One region of the Marinobacter sp. DSM 26671 genome, then DNA from elsewhere that is predicted to be linked to it. Evidence: predicted binding sites of a transcription regulator. Region 1 holds the regulator's gene; each other region holds the start of a gene.
What was found. Region 1 encodes FliA, which starts transcription of late flagellar genes. Its sites were predicted from a motif close to CTAAAGTTTNNNNNNNNNNNGCCGNTAA; they were not measured.
Positions count from the first base shown of each region.

Region 2: BM035_RS08460 (methyl-accepting chemotaxis protein) is a predicted target of FliA. The motif match lies at 3,213-3,240, and genes of this name have one in related genera.
Region 3: BM035_RS11185 (methyl-accepting chemotaxis protein) is a predicted target of FliA. The motif match lies at 5,887-5,914, and genes of this name have one in related genera.

Region 1 is NZ_FONF01000017.1:64,077-72,219, reverse strand. Features, by position in the region: gene flhA (flagellar biosynthesis protein FlhA) at 1-1,803, shown strand, start outside; gene flhF (flagellar biosynthesis protein FlhF) at 1,864-3,171, shown strand; gene BM035_RS16695 (MinD/ParA family protein) at 3,240-4,052, shown strand; gene BM035_RS16690 (RNA polymerase sigma factor FliA) at 4,084-4,827, shown strand; gene cheY (chemotaxis response regulator CheY) at 4,990-5,373, shown strand; gene BM035_RS16680 (protein phosphatase CheZ) at 5,394-6,179, shown strand; gene BM035_RS16675 (chemotaxis protein CheA) at 6,196-8,143, shown strand, end outside.
Region 2 is NZ_FONF01000006.1:58,627-66,769, reverse strand. Features, by position in the region: gene BM035_RS08465 (NADH-quinone oxidoreductase subunit L) at 1-1,093, opposite strand, end outside; gene BM035_RS08460 (methyl-accepting chemotaxis protein) at 1,220-3,145, opposite strand; gene BM035_RS08455 (hypothetical protein) at 3,419-4,033, shown strand; gene BM035_RS08450 (hypothetical protein) at 4,030-4,281, opposite strand; gene BM035_RS08445 (sulfurtransferase TusA family protein) at 4,685-4,924, opposite strand; gene BM035_RS23130 (hypothetical protein) at 4,917-5,042, opposite strand; gene BM035_RS08440 (formate dehydrogenase subunit gamma) at 5,039-6,211, opposite strand; gene fdh3B (formate dehydrogenase FDH3 subunit beta) at 6,299-6,907, opposite strand; gene BM035_RS08430 (formate dehydrogenase subunit alpha) at 6,923-8,143, opposite strand, start outside.
Region 3 is NZ_FONF01000008.1:154,922-163,064, forward strand. Features, by position in the region: gene BM035_RS11170 (valine--tRNA ligase) at 1-2,288, shown strand, start outside; gene BM035_RS11175 (ketopantoate reductase family protein) at 2,294-3,187, shown strand; gene BM035_RS11180 (cob(I)yrinic acid a,c-diamide adenosyltransferase) at 3,201-3,758, shown strand; gene BM035_RS11185 (methyl-accepting chemotaxis protein) at 3,805-5,835, opposite strand; gene BM035_RS11190 (hypothetical protein) at 5,956-6,843, opposite strand; gene ampD (1,6-anhydro-N-acetylmuramyl-L-alanine amidase AmpD) at 6,844-7,470, opposite strand; gene BM035_RS11200 (DUF1631 domain-containing protein) at 7,540-8,143, opposite strand, start outside.

The DNA of each region.
Region 1 (8,143 bases):
GCGATCCTGATGATCATCAACTTCCTGGTCGTGACCAAGGGTGCCGGCCGGGTCTCCGAGGTGAGCGCCCGTTTCACGCTGGATGCTATGCCCGGCAAGCAGATGGCAATTGATGCGGACCTGAACGCCGGCCTGATCAATCAGGATGAGGCCAAGCATCGTCGTGCCGAAATCGCCCAGGAAGCGGATTTCTACGGCTCCATGGACGGTGCGTCCAAGTTTGTGAAGGGCGACGCCATTGCTGGCCTGCTGATTCTTGCCATCAACATCATTGGCGGTATTGCCATTGGTATGCTGCAGCACGATCTGGATTTCGGGCTGGCCATGGAGCGATATGCGCTGCTGACCATTGGTGACGGCCTGGTGGCACAGATACCCTCGCTGCTGCTGTCCACGTCGGCTGCAATCATGGTAACGCGGGTTACCTCCAGCCAGGACATGGGTGGCCAGATCCTCCAGCAAATGTTCAGCGCGCCCAAGGCGCTGTCCATTGCCGCCGCTATCCTGATCATTCTCGGTCTGATTCCCGGCATGCCCCACGTGGCCTTCCTGGGTCTGGGTGCACTGGCCGCTGGCGCTGCCTGGTATATCTGGAAGCACCAGCGACAGACCGTCGAAGAAGATGGCGCATTCCCGGTCAGGGGCGCGGGCGGGGCGGCTCCACGGCCGGCGGGTCGTGATCTGCCTCCAGGCGGTGATGCTGGCGGCGATCAGGGTCGTCAGTTACCGGCCCCCGGAGAGACCAAGGAGCTGGGTTGGGACGATGTGTCCACTGTCGATATTGTCGGTCTGGAAGTGGGTTACCGGTTGATCCCGCTGGTGGACAAGTCACAGGGTGGCCAGTTGCTCAGTCGTATCAAGGGCGTTCGTAAAAAGCTGTCCCAGGATCTCGGCTTCCTGATGCCCTCGGTCCACATTCGAGACAACCTCGATCTGATGCCCAATGTCTACCGCATCACCCTGATGGGCGTGACCATTGCCGAGGCGGAAATCCATCCGGACCGCGAACTGGCCATCGACCCCGGTCAGGTATTCGGAAAGATAGAAGGCATTGAAGGCAAGGATCCGGCGTTCGGTCTGGACGCCAGCTGGATTGAGCCAGACAAGAAAGACCAGGCCCAGACCCTCGGCTATACCGTGGTCGATGCCAGTACGGTGGTCGCGACCCACCTTAACCAGGTCCTGCAGAAACACGCCCACGAGCTGCTGGGCCACGAAGAAGTCCAGAAATGGCTGGATCAGCTTGAAAAGATTTCTCCGAAGCTGGCCGAGGAACTGGTACCCACCACCGTATCCATCAGTCTGCTGCTGAAAGTGCTGCAGAATCTCCTGAAGGAAGAAGTGCCGATCCGGGACATGCGGTCCATTGCCGAGGCCATCGTGAACGTGCATCCGAAGAGTCAGGATCCGAAGCTGTTGACCACCGTTGCGCGGCAGTCCCTGCGCCGGATGATTGTCCAGAGTATCTGCGGCAACGAATCGGAGATACCGGTGATCACCCTGGATCCGGATCTGGAACAGTTATTGCTGAAGTCTGTTCAACAGAGTCAACAATCCGGCGGACAGGAAGATATTGGCCTGGTCCTGGAGCCGAATATGGTTGAAAAACTCCAGCGCTCGCTTCAGGAGAGCGTCCAGCGTCAGGAGATGCTCGGCAAGCCAGCCATTCTGCTGGTGTCCGGGCCCCTGAGGCCGGTGCTGGCGAAGTTCGCCAGCTACGGGGTAGAGCGGCTCCATGTGCTCTCGTACCAGGAAATTCCGGATAACAAACAGATTACGATCGTGGCGTCCGTTGGCCAGTAACGGCGCGGATGACAGAGCGGACAGCGCCGGCACGGCGTTGCCGGTGGAGGAAGAGGCATCATGAAAGTAAAACGGTTTTTTGCTCAGACCATGGCCGAGGCGCTCAAGCAGGTCAGTGAACAGATGGGGCCGGACGCCGTGATCCTTTCCAATCGTCGGGTCGACGGCGGTGTCGAAATTGTGACGGCGCTGGACTATGACGAGAATATGGCGCGCCAGCGACTGGGCAACCAGGCAGAAGAAGCCACCAACGGGTCCCGCTTGGCCGAGATGCAGGCCGACCAGCACAGGCGTCTTGAGGACGAGCTGAGCCGGTCCCGGGACCGCATCCGTGAAGTACGGGAAAAGCGGGCATCGCAGGGCGCGAGCTACGCCGGTTCGTTCGCTGCCATTCAGGAAGAGGTGAGCGGTGGTTTTGGTGATATTGAACCTCTGCCACAGGCGCCGAGGGAAGCCTATTCCGATGAGCTGGCGCAGATGCGGGCCGAGATCAGCTCGCTCAAAGACATGATGCAGGGCCATCGGCCGCAACAGGAGCCGGAGGTTTCTGCGACCACCGCCGTGCAGCAGAGGCTTGCCGAGCGCTTGCAGGAGTTCGGCCTCGGCAGTGATCTGGCGGGGTCAATTTCCCGTCGTCACAAGGCGGGGCGCCTGGAAGACGGTTGGAAGCAGTCCCTGAAAATGCTGTGTACCGGGGTTCGGACCTCCCGAATGGAGTGGCTGGATGAGGGCGGCGCCTATGCGTTGGTGGGTCCGACAGGGTCCGGGAAAACCACCACCATCGGAAAACTCGCCGCTCGTTACGTGCTCAAGCATGGCTCCGATTCCGTGGCCCTGGTTACCACGGATCGCTATCGGGTGGCGGCGCACGAGCAGTTATTCGTGTTCGGTCGGATCCTGAATGTGCCGGTTCGGGTCGTGGATGAAAGTCACAGTCTGGACGATATTCTGGACGAACTGTCAGACCGTCATCTGGTGCTGATTGATACCGCCGGACTGACCAGTGCGGACAAAGGCTACCAGGAACAGCTGGCCGAACTGGCTCGCAGCCATCACAATATCAAAACCCATCTGGTGGTCTCGGCAACCAGTCAGCCTCGCATCATGAAATCCGTGTGGCATTGCTATAAGATGGCAAATCTTGCGGGCTGTGTGATGACCAAAATCGACGAGGCCCTGACGCTGGGCGAGTCTCTCGGGTTTGTGATGGAAACCGGTCTGCCGGTAGCCTATTACACAGACGGCCAGAAGATTCCTGAAGACCTGCACCACGCAGAAGCCGTTCCGCTGGTGCGGTTGGCCGTGGATCGGCTGAAAACACTCCAGCAACAGCAAGCGGTCGCAGAGGGCCTGAAAGAGCACGCCTGAGACCGGACAGATTGACAGCAGGCGTCGGAGACAAAGCCGGCGAAACGTGGCGAGAGACCAAAAACAGTATGAGCAGAGCACATCCGGTACAGGTGATTGCAGTTTCCGGCGGAAAGGGTGGTGTCGGCAAGAGTAACGTGTCGGTGAACCTCGGAATCGCCCTGGCGCAGAAAGGCCGGAGAGTGGTGCTGCTCGACGCCGATCTGGGGCTCGCCAATATCGACGTCTTGCTGGGCATCACTGCCAATCGCAACCTCCAGGATGTTCTGGCGGGCGACTGTGATCTGAAGGACGTTCTGGTGAATGGTCCCGGTGGCATCAAGATTGTCCCCGCCTCTTCCGGTACCCAACGAATGACCCAGCTCAGCCCCATGGAACATGCCGGGCTGATTAATGCGTTCAGCGAACTGGGTGATCAGATCGATGTCCTGATCGTTGATACCGCCGCCGGTATTTCCGAGTCAGTGGTCAGTTTTCTGAGAGCGTCGCAGGAGCTGCTGCTGGTTGTCTGCGACGAGCCGACCTCGATCACCGATGCCTATGCCCTGATCAAGCTGATGAACCGTGATTATGGAACCAACCGCTTCCGTATTCTTGCCAATCAGGTCCGGAATGAGCAGGAAGGCCGGCATCTGTTTGAAAAACTGACCCGGGTCACCGAGCGCTTCCTCGATGTGGCACTACAATACGTAGGAATAGTCCCCTACGATGAGGCCGTGAAGAAAGCGGTTCAGCGGCAGCGTGCGGTGCTGGACGCCTATCCCAGGGCGAAAGCTTCACTGGCCATCAAGGCGCTGGCGGACAAGGTAGATAGCTGGCCGTTGCCGTCCTCTCCCCGCGGGCATCTGGAATTTTTTGTGGAGCGGCTCGTCGAAGTCTGAATCGGATCCAGTCAAACAAAAAACCGGATACATGACATTGGCGAAAAACCTCGGAATCTATAACCAGTCAAGTGCGCAGAAGCCGGCTCAGCTCATTGAGCAGCACGCGCCGCTGGTCAAGAAAATTGCCCTTCACCTGATGGCTCGCCTGCCGGCGTCCGTCCAGCTTGAAGACCTGATGCAGGCCGGCATGATTGGTCTGCTCGAGGCCGCCCAGCGTTACAGCTCCACCAAAGGTGCTACCTTCGAGACTTACGCCGGTATCCGTATTCGCGGCGCCATGGTGGACGAAATCCGCAAGGGTGACTGGGTGCCACGTTCTGTTCATCGCAACGCCCGTCGCATTTCCCAGGCCATCAAAGCCGTTGAAGATCGACTTGGCCGCGAAGCCCACGATCAGGAAGTGGCCGAAGAGCTGGGCATGGGGCTGCCCGAATACCACTCCTACCTTTCCGATTCCAACAGCGGTCGACTTTTTAGCCTCGACGAGCTCAATGAATCCGGAGAGCTGCCGATAGAACAGACAGAGACGCAGGATAATCCCCTTGAGGGTTTGTCCTCCGATGCCTTCCGGCGGAGCCTCGCTGAGGCGATTGAAGACCTGCCGGAGCGGGAAAAGCTGGTGTTGAGCCTTTACTACCAGGAAGAACTGAACCTCAAGGAGATTGGCGCGGTGCTCGGCGTCAGTGAGAGCAGGGTAAGCCAGATTCACAGCCAGGCAGCCCTGCGCCTTCGGGGGCGGCTCTCGGATTGGCGTCAGGAATCGGACAACTGACCGCGTTCAGTCTGTGTCGCCAACGAGGTGGTCTGTAGTTTTTGGTAACCGATGCTTTACAACCGAAGCAAAGGTCCGACAATAAGCGGTTAAAACAGCGGCCTGCTAGACTTTGAACGCAAAGGTCAAACGAATTCCGGGTGTTACTAACTGGAGGTCCCATTGGACAAAAACATGAAAATCCTCATTGTGGACGACTTCTCCACAATGCGACGGATCATCAAGAACCTGCTGCGTGATCTTGGCTTCACCAACACCGATGAAGCTGACGACGGCAACACGGCACTGCCAATGCTCAAAAGCGGCAAATACGATTTTCTGGTGACCGACTGGAACATGCCTGGCATGTCAGGCTTCGACCTGCTCAAGGCCGTTCGGGCGGACGAGAATCTGAAAACCCTGCCGGTATTGATGGTAACTGCTGAGGCCAAGCGCGACCAGATCGTTGCCGCTGCCCAGGCAGGCGTAAACGGGTATGTGGTCAAGCCGTTCACCGCTGCCGTGCTCAAGGAAAAGATTGAGAAAATCTTTGAAAGAATCCAGTAACCAGAGGTCGGATGGCTCTCATGAGCGATAGCAAAAAGAACCATCGGGGCCTTGAACCGGAGGTGACGGAAAAGCTCCAGCGGCAGGCAGCGGAACTGGCCGAGAGTGTTGATGCGGGTGATTATGCCAAAGCCATGACCCTGATCAATGAACTCAGCGAGGTCAGGGATCAGAGTCTGTACCGTGAGGTAGGGCGGCTGACGCGGAGCCTGCACGAAGCAATCCGGAACTTCCAGATTGATCCCCGTAACGCCGAGCAGCAGGAAGCACTGTCAAAGATGACTGATGCCTCTGATCGTCTCGAATACGTTGTGCAGATGACCGGTGAAGCAGCCAACCGGACCATGGACCTGGTTGAGGAAACCATGCCGGTGGCCAATGCCCTCAGAGACGAGGCCGCCGCGTTGCGTGATGAGTGGCAGCGCCTGCGTCGCCGGGAAATGCAGCCGGCTGAGTTTCGCGAGCTGTACGGCCGGATTGATCGTTTTTTTGTCAGCATGGCAACCGATGCCGACACCATGTACAGCAACCTGTCGGAAATCCTGCTGGCTCAGGACTATCAGGATCTGACAGGTCAGGTCATCCAGAAGGTCACCGCCCTGGTGAAAGAGGTTGAGGAGCAGATGCTCAGCCTGGTGGTGATGGCCAGTCATGTGGACCAGCTCACGGGCACGGTGCACCAGATTGAAGAAAAAGAAGAGTCTGCAGAGAAGGGCGTCGGGCCCCAGATCAAGGCCGATGAGCGTGAAGATGTAGTTTCGGGGCAGGACGACGTAGACGACCTGTTGTCCAGTCTCGGTTTCTGAATAATGAGGGTAACGCATGGCGTTTGATGCTGATGAAGAGATTTTGCAGGACTTCCTGGTAGAAGCCGGCGAGATCCTCGAAAAGCTGTCAGAGCAGTTGGTAGATCTTGAGCGACATCCTGACGACAGTGATCTGCTCAACGCCATCTTCCGTGGTTTCCATACCGTGAAAGGCGGAGCCGGCTTCCTTCAGCTTGAAGCGCTGGTGAACTGCTGCCATTCCGCGGAAAACGTTTTCGACATCTTGCGTAATCACAAGCGCAAGGTGGATTCCGAACTGATGGACGTGGTTCTAGAAGCACTCGACTACGTCAATGCCATGTTTGAGCAGGTCCGCAATCATGAGGAGCTGACGCCGGCTCCGGACGAACTGATTGCCCGTCTGGATGCCCTGGCCCAGCCTGAAGGCGAGGGGGCACCGCCCGCTGCCGCTCAACCTGAGCAGGAAGAGAGCGAACCGGCAGAAGACGGTGGCGACATCACCGACGACGAGTTCGAACAGCTTCTGGACGCACTGCAGGACGAGAAATCAGCGGAGGTTTCCTCGGCTTCGAGCGCCGGATCGGCCGGCGGTGACCAGGAAAGTTCTGGAGACGACGAAATAACCGACGACGAATTCGAAGCGCTACTGGACCAACTGCACGGAAAAGGTCAGTTTGCCGGTGCGCCAGCTGGCGAGGAAGAGGCTTCTGGTAAAGAAGAAAAGCCGGCTGCCAAGGCCGGATCTGCTGGCGGCGATGACCTGATCACCGACGACGAATTCGAGAAACTGCTGGACGATCTTCACGGCAAGGGCGGAAGCCCGACCGCGGGCGGAGAGCCTTCAGCCTCGAAAGAGCCTGCAGCTCCAAAACAGCCCTCAGCGCCGAAACAGCCTGCATCTTCAAAAGAACCAGCTTCAGCGAAAGCAAACGCGTCAAAACCCGAAAAGTCGAAGCCGGCCGAGAAGCCGGAGGCCAAAGGCGCTGCCGCACCGGCGATGCCTGCTCGCGAGAATGCCCCGGCCGCGGAAACGACGGTTCGTGTCGACACCAAGCGGCTCGATGACATCATGAATATGGTGGGTGAGCTGGTGCTGGTGCGTAACCGCTTGCAGCGTCTGGGTGCTGAAAGTGAAGACGAACACATGCACAAGGCGGTATCCAACCTGGATGTGGTTACGACTGATCTCCAGTCCGCCGTCATGCAGACCCGCATGCAGCCGATCAAAAAGGTGTTCGGCAGGTTCCCCCGCGTTGTGCGCGATCTCGCCAGAAACCTCAAGAAAGAGGTGAACCTGGTGATGCATGGCGAGGAAACCGATCTCGACAAGAACCTGGTTGAAGCGCTGTCTGATCCGCTGGTTCACCTGGTGCGGAATTCGGTGGACCACGGGATCGAGGCTCCGGAAGTCCGCGAGAAGGCCGGGAAGCCACGCCAGGGCACGGTTACCCTCTCTGCCGAGCAGGAGGGAGACCATATTCTGCTGTTTATCGAGGATGACGGCGCGGGCATGGATCCGGAAGTCCTGCGCCGCAAAGCAGTCGAAAAGGGTATCTACGACCAGGACGCCGCGGACCGGCTGACCAATTCGGAGTGTTACAACCTTATTTTTGCCGCCGGATTCTCCACCAAGGAGCAGATTTCGGATGTGTCCGGACGTGGCGTCGGCATGGATGTGGTGAAAACCAAGATTGGCCAGCTCAATGGCCAGTTGAGCATCGAATCCGAGCTGGGCAAGGGCTCTCGCATTGTCATCAAGGTTCCGCTGACGCTCGCCATCATGCCCACCCTGATGATCATGCTGGGCGATCAATCCTTTGCGTTGCCGCTGGTCAACGTGGTCGAGATTTTCCATCTGGACCTGACCAAGACCAACATCGTCGATGGGCGCGAGTGCATTGTGGTTCGGGATAAAGTCTTCCCGCTATTCCATATCAAGCGCTGGCTGGTTCGTGGCGGTGCTGGCCAGGAGGTGCCCGATA
Region 2 (8,143 bases), on a different contig from region 1:
CCGCCAGGGCGGCAGCGGCCAGCCACTGTTTTGGCCCGGGCTCATTGACGGCAACCAGGCGTTTTTTCATCGACAACTCAACGGTATTGCCGGCGTTCAGGAAGGTGTGTGCCTTGTAAGCGGAATGCGCAACCAGATGCAGGAGCGCCAGCTCGTACAGCCCCAGAGCGCACTCAACCAGCATCCAGCCCATCTGGGAGCAGGTTGACCAGGCCAGCCTTACCTTGATGGAAATACGGGTCATCATAACAAGGCTGGCAAACACCGCCGTGGGGCCTGCCACGGCCAGCAAAAGCCACTGGGCTGCGCTTACTTCTGAAATAAGCGGTGCCATCAGAATCATCAGGAAACCGCCAAGGTTTACAACGCCGGCGTGAAGCAGGGCGGAAACCGGCGTGGGTGATTCCACCACCTGAATCAGCCAACCGTGGAAAGGCATCTGTGCGCATTTGAGCAAAGCAGCCACAGCCATCAAAACCGCAGCGATCTGGGCGCCGGCGGGCACCTCTGTTGCACCGGATACCTGGACCAGAATCCGATCAATAAAGGGCGTGTCGTACTGGACATAAAGCAGGAGGAACGCCAGTGCCAGGCAGAGCTCCGCAATTCGGGCAAAAATGAACTTTTTGTGCGCCGCCAGGGCGGCGCGCGGGCGATCAGGAAAGAACATCAGCAACTGGTGCAGGCTTACGCTGATGGCAATCCAGCTGACGAGGAACACCAGCAAATGATTGGTGATGGCGATCATGGCCACGCTGGCGAGGATCACCTGAAGCCAGATCATAAATCGGCGCTGGCCGGGATCCCCCGCAAGATACCTCTCCGAGAAGCGTCCCAGCACCATTCCCAGCAAAGTGATAAGCAGCAACATGATTGAGGCCAGAGGCGCGTGACTGAACCAGACGCCATCGACCGGCCACCACCAACTTCCGATTGCGGCGGCCAAAGCCGATACAAAGGCAAGCTTGAAGGTCAATGACCGTGCGAGAAGGTTGCTCTGGTTGGTTGCCAATCCGGTCGCGACTGCTCCGGCACCGAAAAGCAGCGGTACCAGCAGTGAGAACAAGGATTCGATCGCCTGAACATCGAACATGCGAGGGCCTCGGAATCAGGAGTATTTAATACGCGTAGTATCCGAGGCTTTTGCTGTGAACAAAAATATATATATCCGATCTATTCGTTCGTTATTTAAGAATGATTGCCGGGTATGGAAACTGGGTCAGGTCCTGTAAGAGTCCAATTGAGACTTCAGTTTTTCCGCTAGTTGCTTCAACGTTTCTGCCGCCTCATTGGTTGATGCGGCGTTCTCCTGGCTGCTACCAGCCATTTGCCGAATGTGCTCAAGGCGCTGGTTGATGTCCTCAGAAACCTGGCTCTGCTGCTCGGCGGCGCTTGCCATTTCAATGTTGGTGTCCCGAATGGTTCGAACGCCCTCGCGCAGTGCCTCGATCGCGTTGCCGGTTTCGCGGATCATGTCGTTGGTTTCAGTTGCTAGCTGACTGCCCACCTCAATAACGTCGGTAACACCGGCAACGCCTTCCTGCAGGTGATTGATCTGGTCCTGGATCTCTTTGATGGACTCCTGGGTCCGACGGGCCAGGTTTCTGACTTCGTCTGACACCACCGCAAAACCTCTGCCGTGTTCTCCGGCTCGCGCTGCCTCAATCGCTGCATTAAGCGCCAGGAGATTAGTCTGTTCCGAAATGTTTTCTATGACGGAAAGAATATTGCCGATGTTATCCGATGCAGCTCTCAGCGAAGCACTGGTTTGCACTGAGCTCTGGTTGTTGTCGAGCTGGCTCTGTATTTTCGCCGTGGTTTTGGCAATGAGCGATTGGCCACTTTCGGCCAGACCATCCGCCTCTTTGGCAATGTTTTCAGCCCTGGAGGCGCTTTCGGCAACAGTTTGAGCGGTTGCTGTCATCTCATTCATGGCGGTTGCAACCTGCTCGGTCTCCTCGGTTTGTTGCGAGACGACGGTGGCGGAGTCTGATGCTATGCCCCTTAGACTCGACGAGGCCTCAAGCAGGCTTTCCGAGGATCTTTTGGTTTCTGAAATTGTAGTTTGTAACCGGTCTAGCAAGCGATCGAAGCCTTGGGCCATGACGTCCAATTCGCTCTTGCCGGTTGCATTGAACCTCACCGTCAGGTCGCCTTCGCCGCTGGCAATGTCGTTGATGGCATCGATCATTTTTTGGAGAGGTCGAGCCACAACCAGTTGTGCCAGGGCACTCAGGCAGCCGATCAGCACCAGTCCGCCGATCAGAATTGCCATGACCGTCTTGATGGTCTGATTGCGAACCATGGCTGCCACTTCGTCTTCCGAGTAGCCGGTGATAATCTGGTACCCCCAGGCATCGAACGCAGTACGTGCAAGGTTCCAGTCTTCCGGCTCAGATTCCAGCAGGTTTTGCAGTGGATCGGACTCAATGGAGCTGGAGTGCATGCGCAGTCGATTCTTGTCGTCCACCAGGGCGAGAAATCCTCTTTCCAGCAGGCTGGATGAGGTGATGGCCGCTTCAAGTTCTTCAAGGTCCGCTGAATAGCCCACATACCAGATGCCGATAATCTGGTTTGAGGCGTTACGGATAGGGCTGTAAGCGGTGAGGTAGGGATTGCCGAGAATATCGACCTGTCCGAAGTAGGCTTCGCCCCGGCTAATGGCCTGCCCGGCCGCGCCCGCCATATTCAGTTTGGTGCCGATGGCACGGGATCCATCGTCTTTCTTTACGTTTGTGGAAACCCTGACAAAGTCCTGTCCATCCCTGACGAATAGAGTGGCTGTGCCGTCCATGATCCCGGTTATGCCATCCACCAGGTCAAAGTTGTTGTTGATCATGGTGTCGCCGAGAAACAGTGCCGGAACGGGTTTGCCTGCGACCGGTTCGGTTCCCTGGATCCTGGCGGCTCCGAGTTGCTGGCCGCGTTCAATGAGCAGATTCAGCGAATTCTTCACCCGTTTTGACATGAGCTCGTCGGTGATGGAGAGCATTCCGGTGATCTCCTCGACAAGATCACTCTGCCTTTCAGCGACATCTGCCGTGATCGTTTTCTGCGTGTTTAAAGCGATCACAACGCTTGCGAGTATTGCGATGACCAGCAGAACAGCGGCAATCGAGACGATGAACAGTTTTCTGATAGACATGCTGATTCCCCAGAATCTATAAGCTTTACGGACTATTGGAGCACGCAAATTACTGCGATCTTTTTTTATATCGGCCGGGATCGATGCTTCCTTAATCATTATTGCGTCATTCGTGAATCATTCCAGAGATTACGACGCATATGTGCTGCCAAAAGAGCGGAAATGTCGCTCGGCAGGCACAGGCCTGGCTGCGGATTTGTAAAACCTTCTTGCAATCACCATATTTCTGCGTCCACGAAATGATCCACCGATGGGGCTCGAGCCTATCGTTCAATGGCCATTGCTGGACGACCCGTGCAAGAAGTGAAAACCGGAAAAGACCGAGGCAAAGAATTGGATTGTGAAAAAAAAGGCGCCTTCCTGGCTAGAAGGAAAAAGCATTCGACCCTGACCGCTGGGGTTTATTACCCGAAACCCGAAGCCATTGCGGCCGACTACTGGGGTGTCTTTGTTGATAATACGCCCTACATACTATTGGTGCCTGACGAAGATCGCAGTGCTCGCGAAAAGGCCGAGCGGCTGGCTGAATCAGCTAACTTCCGAACGTTGCTTGAAGCAACCCTGACAGCCTGTGAGCGGATTGAGGCGAAACCTGTTGATGGCCGCGCTGTGGATTGGGCCGAAAAGCTCACCGTGATCAGCGCCAGTCGCTCCGGAGACGTTGAGACGGGAACAAGAGAAATCGGCGAGATCAGGGCAATCCTGATGCCCGGTTGTCATCAGGCCGTGGCAGACACCCTGTGCATCGACGATACGCTGGCGACTGTGATCGATTCGAAATTTCCGCGAGTTTCGGATTTTGACGATCTTCCAGAAATTTCGGATCGAGACGTGAAATTGTCGCTGGGTAACCTGGAAGCCCGCAAGCATCCACGAGGTGGTCACTAGGGGCAGGTGCTCGCAGGGATTTCCGGAGTTTCCTGGAGGGGAATTGCGCAATCTTCCGGCAATGCGTCGGTCAGCTGCATCAGCAGATCTGTTGTGTGGCTCATCTGCTCGCTGAGTTGACTGTAATCAGTGCTCTGCTGATTCTCTGACTGCTTAGCGGCAAGCTGGTACTGCTTTTCGAGGATCAGGTCCTGCAGGAATCTTATTTGCCGGGCAGTCAGAATTACCGGTCGACTGTTGTCGCTCATTGTTTGGCCTTTTAGTCTGTATTAAATAGAAATGAGGGTAGGCTTACGGTGGTTTGCTTGCTATGGATCTGACGTTCCCGTGTTACATCAATGATCACGCTATTCCAGCATATGTCTCCGTTTTCACGCTGTTTGGGAGTGCCGGTACCACTCAGTCATTTCACAACACCGGATGCTGACTTGATCCGCCACTCGTGCCTCCAGAAGGTCATGGTTTCCGCAGCACCAGGAATCGACCGGGCCAGTCCCTCGACATTTTCAGGCATCATCATTTCCCACAGTGGGTCTGAACTCATCGGAATTCCAATTATTAGGAGTCCTAATTTAAGATAGGGGGTTGGCGCCTGATTTTCCAAGAGGGCGTGGTGAAGTGTAGGAAAAGATTGACGATTTCGATGCCGTTTTATGCCAGGGAAATGCGGTAACGAGTGACGCCAGCTTCTTCTTCTCTGGTCCATTCAATCCGGTGGCCGGTGATATCACAGAGGGCCTGAAGGTCCTTTCGGCCGGTGGGGTCATCCGCCAGGAAATCGACCAGTGTTCCGCCGGGCAGGTCTTTGGTCCGTTTTTTGAAGCGCAGGATGGGGAGAGGACATACCAGACCGACGGCGTCGATCTGGTATACCTCGGACTGATCAGTCAAGGCGAACGCTCTCTGCGCTGGTTTGTTCCGCCGACGACCAGCCAAATTGGTTCAGCACCATTGGTGCAGCCGTGGCAATGAGCAGGGCCGCGATAAAAGCCGAAATCATTACCTTCACGACGAACCTCCTTTGCCTTGTTTGGCTTCAACCTCAGCGACCCACAGATCGTGGTGTTGACGAGCCCATTCGAGATCAACCTGGCCGTTACCCATAGCGTCGAAGGCACCTTCCATGCCGACCGAGCCGATGTAGATGTGGGCAATGATGGCCAGCATCATCACGAACGCCACGATAGAGTGCCAGATGTTGGCATACTGCATCTCTTCGTGCGGCGTCAGCACTGTCGGCAAATCCGTTCCCAAAACAGTGTTCACGACGCCAAACGTCTTGGCAAACATTGGAATTTCAAACGGAAACAACAATGACAGGCCCGACAACGAGACTGAAAAACCCAGCAACATCACGGTCCAGAAAACAATTTTCTGACCGGCGTTGAACTTCCTCGCTGACGGATGGGCGTTGGTGAAGATGCCGCCGCCCACTTTGAGCCACTGCCAATCGAGCTTGTTGGGGATGTTGTGCGCCACCCACATGAAGAAGGTCATCACCAGCCCCAACATAAAGGCCCACGCAATGTTGTTGTGAAGCCATTTGGAGCCGGCAGCCAGAGTGGCAAAGGCCTCGGGCCCCATAACCGGAATGAGGAAACTGCGACCCATCAAGGTGATTAACCCCGTTATAGCTAATGCGACAAACGAGCCCGCCAACAGCCAGTGACCAAATCGTTCGATGGCTTTGAATCGTTCAACCGTGGTGCCCGCAGGGCCGCCTGTGATTTTGATTCTTCCGCGCACAAAATAGAACACTGCCAGTAGCGCAATGATAGCCAGGATTGCACTGCCACCGTAAGTGATGACCGGCCCCTCTCGTAACTTGTACCAGGGTATGCCTCCGTCCTGGATCAGGACGTCAGCGGCAGGCCCCCGGGCCTGGGTACTGGGGTCAATCTTGTTGTATCGAATGGCACGATAGATGTCGGAATCCGAGCGCCCTCCCAGGGTGCCGAGTCGACCACTGATCGGTGCCGCATTGGCAGGATTACCCAGGTTTTCCGAGCGAAAAGACTCGTCAATTTCCAACTGTTTTTGACGAGCCAGGATGTCTTCCAGGGTTTGAGCACCCCCGGTAGACGTGCGATCAACCGCGGGGGCCTCTTGCGCCCAGACAGGATTAAACACCAGTGTCGCCAGTGCAAGGACGACAGCACCTAACAACTTACGCTTCATGCGAGCACCCCAAAAGAATCAAGAAGAAGAGTTCGTTGCCGCCATGAGTTTTGCGGGGCCCGGGGGGCCCCGAAACTCATGGCGGGCTTAAGGGACCTTCTTCCCATAGGCCGTGCCCCATCCCCAGGCGCCGGAACCGAAACCACGGCTCACCACACGCTGGCGATAGATGTCTGCCACCTCGCTGCCATCACCGGCCAGCAGCGCTTTGGTCGAGCACATTTCGGCACAGATTGGCAGCTTGCCCTCGGCAATGCGGTTGCGGCCGTACTTGGTGAACTCAGCTGTTGAATTGTCTTCTTCAGGGCCGCCTGCACAGAACGTGCATTTGTCCATCTTGCCCCGGCTGCCAAAGTTGCCCGCCTGGGGGAACTGAGGCGCACCGAAGGGGCAGGCATAAAAACAATACCCACAACCAATACACAGATCCTTGGAGTGCAACACGATACCGTCTTCGGTCTGGTAGAAGACATCCACAGGGCAAACGGCCATACAAGGCGCGTCTGAACAGTGCATGCAAGCTACCGAGATCGAGCGTTCGCCAGGCTTACCATCTCCGATGGTCACCACGCGCCGGCGGTTGATACCCCAGGGGACTTCATTCTCATTCTTACAGGCCGTTACGCAAGCATTACATTCGATGCAGCGTTCGGCATCGACCAGGAATTTTGCGCGTGCTTTTCCCTCAAGTGCCATGATTTACACCTCTTGTTATGCCGGCATAATCGAACACAGGGTGGCTTTGGTCTCTTGCATCTGCGTGACCGAGTCATACCCGTATGTTTGAACCGTGTTGGTGGATTCGCCCAGAACGATGGGGTCTGCGCCCTTGGGATACTTGTCCCTCAGGTCCTTGCCTTGATAGTGCCCGCCAAAGTGGAATGGCATGAAGGCCACCCCCTCTCCGACACGTTCGGTCACCATGGCCTTGACCTTGATCCGCGCGCCTTCGGGGCCGGAAACCCAGACATCATTGCCGTCACGGATGTTCAGGTTGTTGGCATCGCGTGGGTTAACCTCGATGAACATTTCCTGTTGCAATTCAGCCAGCCAGGGGTTTGAGCGAGTCTCATCACCACCACCCTCATATTCGACCAGACGGCCGGAGGTAAGGATGATCGGGAACTCCTTGCTGAAGTCGTTCTTCTGAATGGACTCGTACAGGGTAGGCACCCGCCAGAAAGTCTTGTCTTCGTATGTCGGGTAATCCTTAACCAAATCACGACGGTTGGTATATAGCGGTTCGCGATGCAGCGGTATCGGATCCGGGAAGTTCCAGACCACGGTGCGGGCCTTGGCATTACCGAAAGGTGCGCACTCGTGCTTGATTGCCACACGTTGAATGCCGCCAGACAGGTCTGTCTTCCAGTTGGTTTCCGGGCCGGCCACGGCTTCAATACTGGCCCGCTCCTCAGCCGTCAGATCGCCATCCCAGCCCAGATCCATTAGCATCTGCATGGTGAATTCCGGGTAGCCGTCCTTGATCTCGGAGTTCTTCGAGTAGACGCCATCTGCCAACAGGCTTTCGCCATCACGCTCGACTCCGAAGCGGGCCCGGAACGTCAGGCCGCCTTCGGAAACCGGCAACGACATGTCGTACAGGTTGGCAGTGCCCGGATGGTTCATCTCCGGTGTGCCCCATGAAGGCCACGGTAAGCCGTAGAAATCACCATCACAAGGTCCACCGACTGCACGCAGCGTAGTCTTGTCGAAGTGGTGCTGATATTTCATGTGCTTCTTGAGGCGCTCAGGGGACTGGCCGGTGTAGCCGATGGTCCACATGCCACGGTTGAACTCGCGGGTGATGTCCTCAATCGACGGTTCGTCTCCATCAATGGCAATGTTGCGGAACATGCGATCGGTGAAGCCGAACTTGTCCGCAAACAGCTTCATGATTTCATGATCGACCTTGGAGTCGAACAGCGGCTCTAC
Region 3 (8,143 bases), on a different contig from region 1:
AGGAAGAAAAAGGCTTTTTCTGGCACCTGCGTTACCCGCTGGCTGACGGCACGCAAACCCAGGATGGCAAGGATTACCTGATCGTTGCCACTACCCGGCCGGAAACCATGCTCGGTGACACGGCCGTGGCCGTGCATCCGGAAGACGAGCGTTATCAGCACCTGATTGGCAAGCACGTGATGCTGCCGCGGGTGAACCGCCGTATCCCCATCGTTGCCGACCATCACGCCGATCCGGAGAAAGGCTCCGGTTGCGTGAAGATCACGCCGGCCCACGACTTCAACGACTATGCCGTGGGCAAGCGCAACAATCTGCCGATGATTAACGTCATGACCCAGGACGCCAACATCCGGGACGTGGCCGAGGTGTTCAATGCCGACGGCACCGAAAACACCGAACTCGACGGCACCATGCCGGGCGCCTACGCTGGCCTGACCCGCGAAGCGGCGCGCAAGCAAATCGTTGCCGATATGGAAGCCGAGGGGCTGGTCGAGAACATCGAGGATCACGCACTCAGCGTTCCACGCGGTGACCGGTCGGGCCTGATTATCGAGCCCATGCTCACCGACCAGTGGTTTGCCGATGCCAAGACCCTGGCCAAGCCGGCCATTGAAGCGGTGGAAGACGGTCGTATCCAGTTCGTACCCAAGCAGTACGAGAACATGTACTTCGCCTGGATGCGCGATATCCAGGATTGGTGTATCTCGCGCCAGCTCTGGTGGGGCCACCGCATTCCGGCCTGGTACGACGCCGACGGCAATATCTACGTGGGCCGCAGCGAAGATGAAGTGCGCCAGAAGCACAACCTGGACGCCAATGTCGCCCTCGAGCAGGATGAAGACGTTCTTGATACGTGGTTCAGCTCTGCCCTGTGGACGTTCGGCACCCTGGGTTGGCCAGAGATCACCGAGCGCCTGAAAACCTTCCATCCGACCGACGTGCTGGTCACCGGCTTCGACATCATCTTCTTCTGGGTAGCCCGGATGATCATGATGACCATGCACTTTATGAAGAACGAAGACGGCAGCCCCCAGGTGCCCTTCCATACCGTCTATGTCACCGGCCTTATCCGTGATGAGCACGGCGACAAGATGTCCAAGTCCAAGGGTAACGTGATCGACCCGCTGGACATGATCGACGGCATCAGCCTGGATGACCTGCTGGAGAAACGAACCGGCAACCTGATGCAGCCCAAGCTGGCCGAAAAAATCGGCAAGCGCACCAAGAAGGAATTCCCGGAGGGCATCACCGCCCACGGCACCGATGCCCTGCGCTTCACCCTTGCCGCCATGGCAACGACCGGCCGCGACATCAACTGGGATATGAAGCGCCTGGAAGGCTACCGCAACTTCTGTAACAAGCTCTGGAACGCAGCCCGCTACGTGTTGATGAACACCGAAGGCGAAGACTGTGGCGTGAATGACGAGCCCGTGGAACTGTCTCTGGCAGACCGCTGGATCATCAGCGAGCTGCAGAGCTGCGAGCAGGACGTGATCCGTCACCTGGACCAGTACCGCTTCGATCTGGCGGCCTACGCGCTCTATGAGTTCATCTGGAACGAATACTGCGACTGGTATCTGGAGCTGTCCAAGCCTGTGCTCAGTGATGAAGACGCCAGTGCCGAAGCCAAACGTGGCACCCGTCGCACCCTGGTGCGCGTACTGGAATCCGTTCTGCGCCTGGCGCACCCGATGATGCCGTTTATCACCGAGGAAATCTGGCAGCGGATCGCGCCCCTGGCCGGCAAGACTGGCGACAGCATCATGCTGCAGGCCTACCCGCAACCGGATGCCACCAAGCAGGATTCAGCGGTTACCGCTGATATTGAATGGCTCAAGGGGGTGATCGTTGCCGTGCGGAACATCCGGGGCGAAATGAACATCTCGCCGGCGAAGAAGATCCCGGTATTGCTGCGTGGCAAAGACGCCGAGGATCAGCGCCGCATGAATGACAATCGCCAGTTCCTGAGTTCCCTGGCCAAGCTGGAGAGCCTGGACTGGTTTGAGGGTGACAAAGCCCCCATGTCTGCCACCCAACTGGTGGGAGACATGGAAGTACTGGTTCCCATGGCCGGCCTGATTGACAAGGAAGCCGAACTCAAGCGTCTGGACAAGGAGCTGGAACGCCTGCAGAAAGAGATCGGTCGCCTGGAGGGTAAACTGGGTAACGAGAAGTTCACGGCCAAGGCTCCGGCCGAGGTGGTCGAGAAGGAACAGGAAAAACTCCGGGACGCCCAAAGCAGCCAGGCCCGCCTGAGCCAGCAAAGGGCCGATATCGAGGCCATGTAACCGGCATGATCGGTATTCTCGGTGCAGGCTCTCTGGGAAGGCTCTGGGGCGCAATGCTACCCAACGGTTGCGTTGCCTTCGTCGCCAAACCGGGCGAGCCCACCGACTCAAGCGTCGATTACCGTTTCCGGCCCTTTGAGGGGCCGGAATCCTCCATACAGATTCCCTTCCTCACGACCGGCGACACGCCGGACCTGATGCTGGTGACAACCAAGGCCGGTGATACCCTGAGCGCTGTAGCAGGCGTGATCGACCAATTACCCGTTGATATCCCCATCCTGCTTTTCCAGAACGGACTGGGCAGCCAGCAAGCTGTCGCCGAGCGGTGGCCGGAGCGCCCGATCCTGGCCGCAACCACCACCGAGGGCGCAAATCGACCTGAACCGGGGCTTCTCGTCCATGCCGGTACCGGCGATACCTGGGTGGGTCCGCTGACGGAGCAGGCCAGATTCTCGGTGGACCGCGCGGTCGCCATGCTGGAAGACTCCGGCCTGGCCATCCATCGGGAGCCGGCCATCCTTCAGCGACTCTGGCAGAAACTGATCGTCAATGCGGGCATCAATCCCTACACCGCCATCCTGAACTGCCCCAATGGCGACATCCTGTCTGCAGGGCTATATCAGAACACCATCGACGAGCTTTGCCGGGAACTATCAGAGCTGATGAGCGCCGCCGCCCAGATCACGGAAACACCGGATTCCCTGCGCCAACGCATTGAACAGGTCGCTCAAAACACCGCGGGTAACACATCGTCCATGCGTGCCGATGTTCTCCGCAAACGCCAAACCGAGATAGACTTTATCAACGGGTATCTGGCAAAACTAGGAAAAGAACTCGGTATCGACACGCCGGTGAACCAAATGCTGACCGAACGGGTACAACAACTGTCGTCACATTAACAGGAGCAGACTGATGGGCAACCGCCTTTCCAAGATTTACACCCGTACCGGAGACGATGGCTCCACGGGCCTGGCCGATGGCAACCGGATTGCCAAGAATGCCCAGCGAGTTGAAGCCATGGGCACCGCTGATGAACTCAACTGCCATATCGGGTTGCTAATCGAAACCCTGGACAGCGACGACGAACTGGTGGAGAGCCTGCGCCGCATTCAGCACCATCTGTTTGACCTGGGGGGCGAATTTGCCATCCCCGGCAGCCGTGTGATTGGTGACGAACACATCGAATGGCTGGAGGGCACCCTGGACCGGCACAACGAAGGCCTGCCACCGCTGAAGAATTTTGTCCTGCCCGGAGGCAGTCCCGGCGCCGCCCAATGTCACCTTGCCCGGGCGGTCTGCCGTCGTGCAGAGCGGGTTGTCGTCGCCCTCGGCCATGAGGACTCTATCAACACCGCTTCCCGACACTACCTGAACCGTCTATCGGATCTGTTGTTTGTCATCGCCCGCGTACTGGCCCGGCGCGAGGGTGGCGAAGAGATTCTCTGGGAACAAAAAAAATCCGGCCTCTAAGGGCCGGATTTTTTATGCGCCTGATCGCGCGCAAAGGTCGCACCGATCAGACCTTGAAGGCTTCCACCAGACGCTGAAGCGACGCTGTCAGTTGCGACATTTCTCTGGAAGAACCCAGGGTTTCTTCAGCATTGGCGGCGGTTTTCTGGCCCAGCTCGCCAATCTGCTCAACGTTCGAGTTCACGTTTTTCGCGACGGCAGACTGCTCTTCGGCGGCCTGGGCGATCTGGTGACTCATATCCACGATCACGGAGATGCCCTTGGCGATTCTATCCAGGGCCTCTGTCACCTCTCCGGACTTCTGCACCGTTGCCTCGGTCACGTCCCGGCTGTTGGTCATGGCCGACACCGCGTCTTTGACGCCGCTCTGGAGCCGGGAAATCATGCCTTCGATTTCTTCCGTCGATTTGTGCGTGCGCTGTGACAGCGAGCGAACCTCATCGGCAACCACCGCGAAACCACGCCCCTGCTCCCCGGCCCGGGCCGCCTCGATCGCGGCGTTCAGGGCGAGCAGGTTGGTCTGCTCGGCGATGGCCTTGATCTCGACCAGCACCTGACTGATGTTGTCACTGTCCTTGCTGACCCGGTTGATCACTTCCACCGCGCCTGAGATTTCACCCGCCAGCTTGTTGATGGTTTCAACCGTGTCGGCCACCACGCCCCGGCCGGTTTCTGTGTCCTGTTCGGCATTGCTCGCGCTGTCCGCAACCCGGTGCGCGCTTTCGGTGACTTCATGAACCGCCTCAACCATCTGGTTCATGGCTTCATTGATCTGGCCGCTTTCTTCCATCTGACGCGCAACCGCTTCGCTATTGGCCGCAGCGGTGTCATTGACCCGGGTGGCCTGCTGGTCTACGTCCGCCGTCGTCCGGCTGACAGAGCGGATCAGCTCGGCAATCCGGTCGGTCATGTTATTGAATTCCGTCGTCAACTCGCCCAGCTCATCGCGGTTGCGCAAACTGATGTGCGTGGTCATGTCGCCGGCGGCAACGTTCCGTGCGGCTTCGCTGAAGCGGTTGATGGCGGTACGTACGGACATGAAGAAGCCGATGTAGAGATAGACAACCACAAGCAGCACGGCGATCAGGGCAACCACAATCAGGCGACGCTGGTTGATCTCACTCTCGAGCCGTGCGCGCAGGTTCGAGTCGACCACGCTGAAGGCAGCCGTCTTGACGTCGTCGTAGTGGGCCAACTGCCCGGACATCAGATCGTCGTATTCGGTCCAGGGCATTTCCAGACGCATGGGCGTTATCACGTTCAGATCCAGATGATCCCGAACCACCATCAAACTCTCGTCAACCCGTTGAATGGCGTTGCCTGCCTGATTGGCGAGGGCCGGCGATGCTTCAGAAGCAAGAGCCAAAGCCGGTGAAAGCAAGGAGGTGCGATTGGTCAACTGGTCATAGATTTCGTTCAGGGTTTCGCTCAGGGCGTAACCTACCTGCCCCTCGACCAGTGCGAAGATTCCGTAGGATTTTGCCCGACCGATCACGGTGCGTGCAGCCGGGAGAGAGTCCTGGACCAGGCCCAGAATCAACTGGTTTTCTCTTGAGGCCCCCTGCCCCAAACCAGAGATTTCAATGGTGGCCGAAAGCAGCGCCTGTGCCTTCTGGACGAATTCCTGATAATACTTGAACTGAGGATCGAAGCTGCCCTGGTAATTGTCATCGGCCCGCAATGCTTCCCACTCCTGGCGAAGGCCTTCAACCTGATCGGCCCAGGAGCCAGTCGTATCAAACGAGCGCTCTTCTGCGGTCAGAGCCGCCAGCAGGCTGTCAATCTCAGTGGCCGCTTCTTCGGAAACTGCGGTAATGGCACTCTCATCCTTGATGATCGCCGGTGAGCGATAGTCTCGATAATCCATCGCCGCATCCACCAGCCGATCCACTTGCTGGAGTTGCTCCAGCCCCTCGACACCCCGGGTCATGGTCTGAACCGAGCGATTCAGCTCGGAAATGGCAAGCCAGGACAGCCCGCCAATTGGTAAAAGGAACAGAATGCTGATGAGACTGAACTTGTAGACCATCGGCAGCCGGTTCATCAGGGCAATGGCAGGATTAATGAGTTGCTTCACAGGGACCCTCGTGCTGGCAAATAACCACTGAACGTTAATTCTTTTCTTCTATTGTCGCCTAAAGTCTTAAAAACTTAAGCTTTATTTGTTGTTAAACTGCAATGTTTTATAAAATCCGGGCTAAACGACGCCGGAAATAACCAGCAGGGCGAGTATGCATATCCATACCAGCATGCTTCTGTTCAGCAGATCCCTTACCGCTCGCAGACTCCTTCCCCCAAACGCTGTCCACTCATCCGGGTGAATCCGGGAAAACCTCGCTGGATCCAGTGCATACCCGGTTAACGACCCGTTGGCCGAAATCATGAGTACCTCGCCCGCTTTTTTGGAGATTCCGGTCAGAGTCTGGCGAGTTTCACGCAGCCAGCCGGCCAGATCTCCGGCAATTCCGAACGTTAACGACAAAAGCCTGGCAGGAATCCAGCCGGCAAGGTCGGACATTTTTGCAAACCTGGGCCTGGCCGGCGCCTGCGGCCATTGCTCGGCGAGCGCTACCAGCCCACGCGCCAGGACCGCGAGACCGATACCGCCAACCACATACCAGAAAGCCACCAGAAAAAAGCGCTGGAACACCGAAACCATCAGTGCCTTGGACAGGGAGAGGTGCATGGCCTCGGGAGACACTGCGGCTCCCCGTTCATCGGCCGGAAGAAGGTCTTTCACATGATGCCAGGCCGACTGCATGTCTCCCCGATGCCACGCCTCCGCATAGGCCCGCAGTACCTGTCGCCAGCCCGGCGTTCCCATAAGGACGACCAGCACCAGGAACTCCAGCGGGTAAGCCGCCATTCTCCAGCCAGAAGACACCAGCAGGTATTCCGCAAGCCCCAGTATCAGGGCCGGCAACAGGACCAGTGCCAGCCCGGTTGCTATCCCCGATTCATGGCCCGCCCTGACCCGGCTGCCGTAGCGGAACCAACGGCGCCAGACCTCATCGCCAGACAGCATGTCCAGGGAATCCAGACGCCTACGTACCATGTAGGCCAGAAGAAACACAACAAATACCATTCAGACGTTCCTCCCCGATCCTCGGACTATTTCCAGGGCTGACCGGAAATACCGCCAGTCAAAAGCCGGGCCGGGATCGCTCTTCCTGCCGGGCGCAATGTCGCAGTGCCCGGTAATCCGATTGGCCGTGATATCCGGCCAGGCCGTCATAATCAGGTCCGCCACTTTCGCCAGCATGCGATATTGCTCGGTGGTGTAAGGGGTGTCGTCGGTCCCTTCCAGCTCAATCCCGATGGAAAAATCATTGCATTCCTCCTGCCCTTCAAAACACGATCGGCCGGCATGCCAGGCCCGATCAAGCAGGCTGACAAACTGCACCAGCGCGCCATCGCGGCGAATCAGCAGGTGCGCAGACACCTGGACGCCCTCGATAGTCTTGAAGTAGGGGTGCGCAGAATGGTCGAGTTGGTTGCAGAAGAAGTCTTCTATTTCGCGGCCACCAAACTGGCCCGGAGGCAGGCTGATATTGTGGACGACCAGAAGAGAGATGCCCGCTCCATCCGGACGAGGCCCGAAATTCGGCGAAGGGGTCCAGCGGGCGAAGGAAATCCGCCCGGTTTCGCGAAGCGAATTTCCATCGGTACCGGAGGCGGAAGGGCGTTCGGAAAAAACGTCTGAATCGGGCAAAGTAATTCCAAAAGTTTCAGAGCATTACAGCCTCTGATTGAATCACAAAGTTGCCACGGTTGCTACGAATCAGTCCTTGCGGCTGCTGCGCAGGTTGTCGATGATCGACTCCAGTGCCCGGTCGAAGATCAGACCATCATCCAGCATGCTGATTTTCCCGAATTCCATGTCGGCGGCCAGTTCCTGACGCAGATACTCTGCCACCTTCGCGCCACTGCGATTCACAAAGATATATTTGCCAGTGGCCTTGATAAAGGCCGCAAGCTTACAGCGCACCCGGGTTTCGTCGCGGGTAAGTTCAATCCAGGAACCCACACGCAGGCTTTCGGCCTTTGACAGCCACTCTGGAGATACTGAAGCAGTCTGCGTTTCAGCGTCCGCCTGGGAGGCAGCCTCGCTGACCACAGAAACAGGCACTTCAGGCTCGGCCGGCGAGGGCGTTGCTTTGACAGCGTCTTCGGCCGCCGGCTCAGGGGGCTCGACGGGCTGCTCAGCAGCGGGCTCCGGAACGAGCAGATCCTCTGGTTCCGAAGGTGATTCCGGCCTGGACGGAGCCGTCACCAATCGCTGGAAAACATCCACATGGGCAAGTTCAAGGTCGCGAATCGCCGCATCGGTGGCAAACGGGTCCCAGGAAATATCCTGCAGTGCCTTGCGAAGGTCGTCCACAATG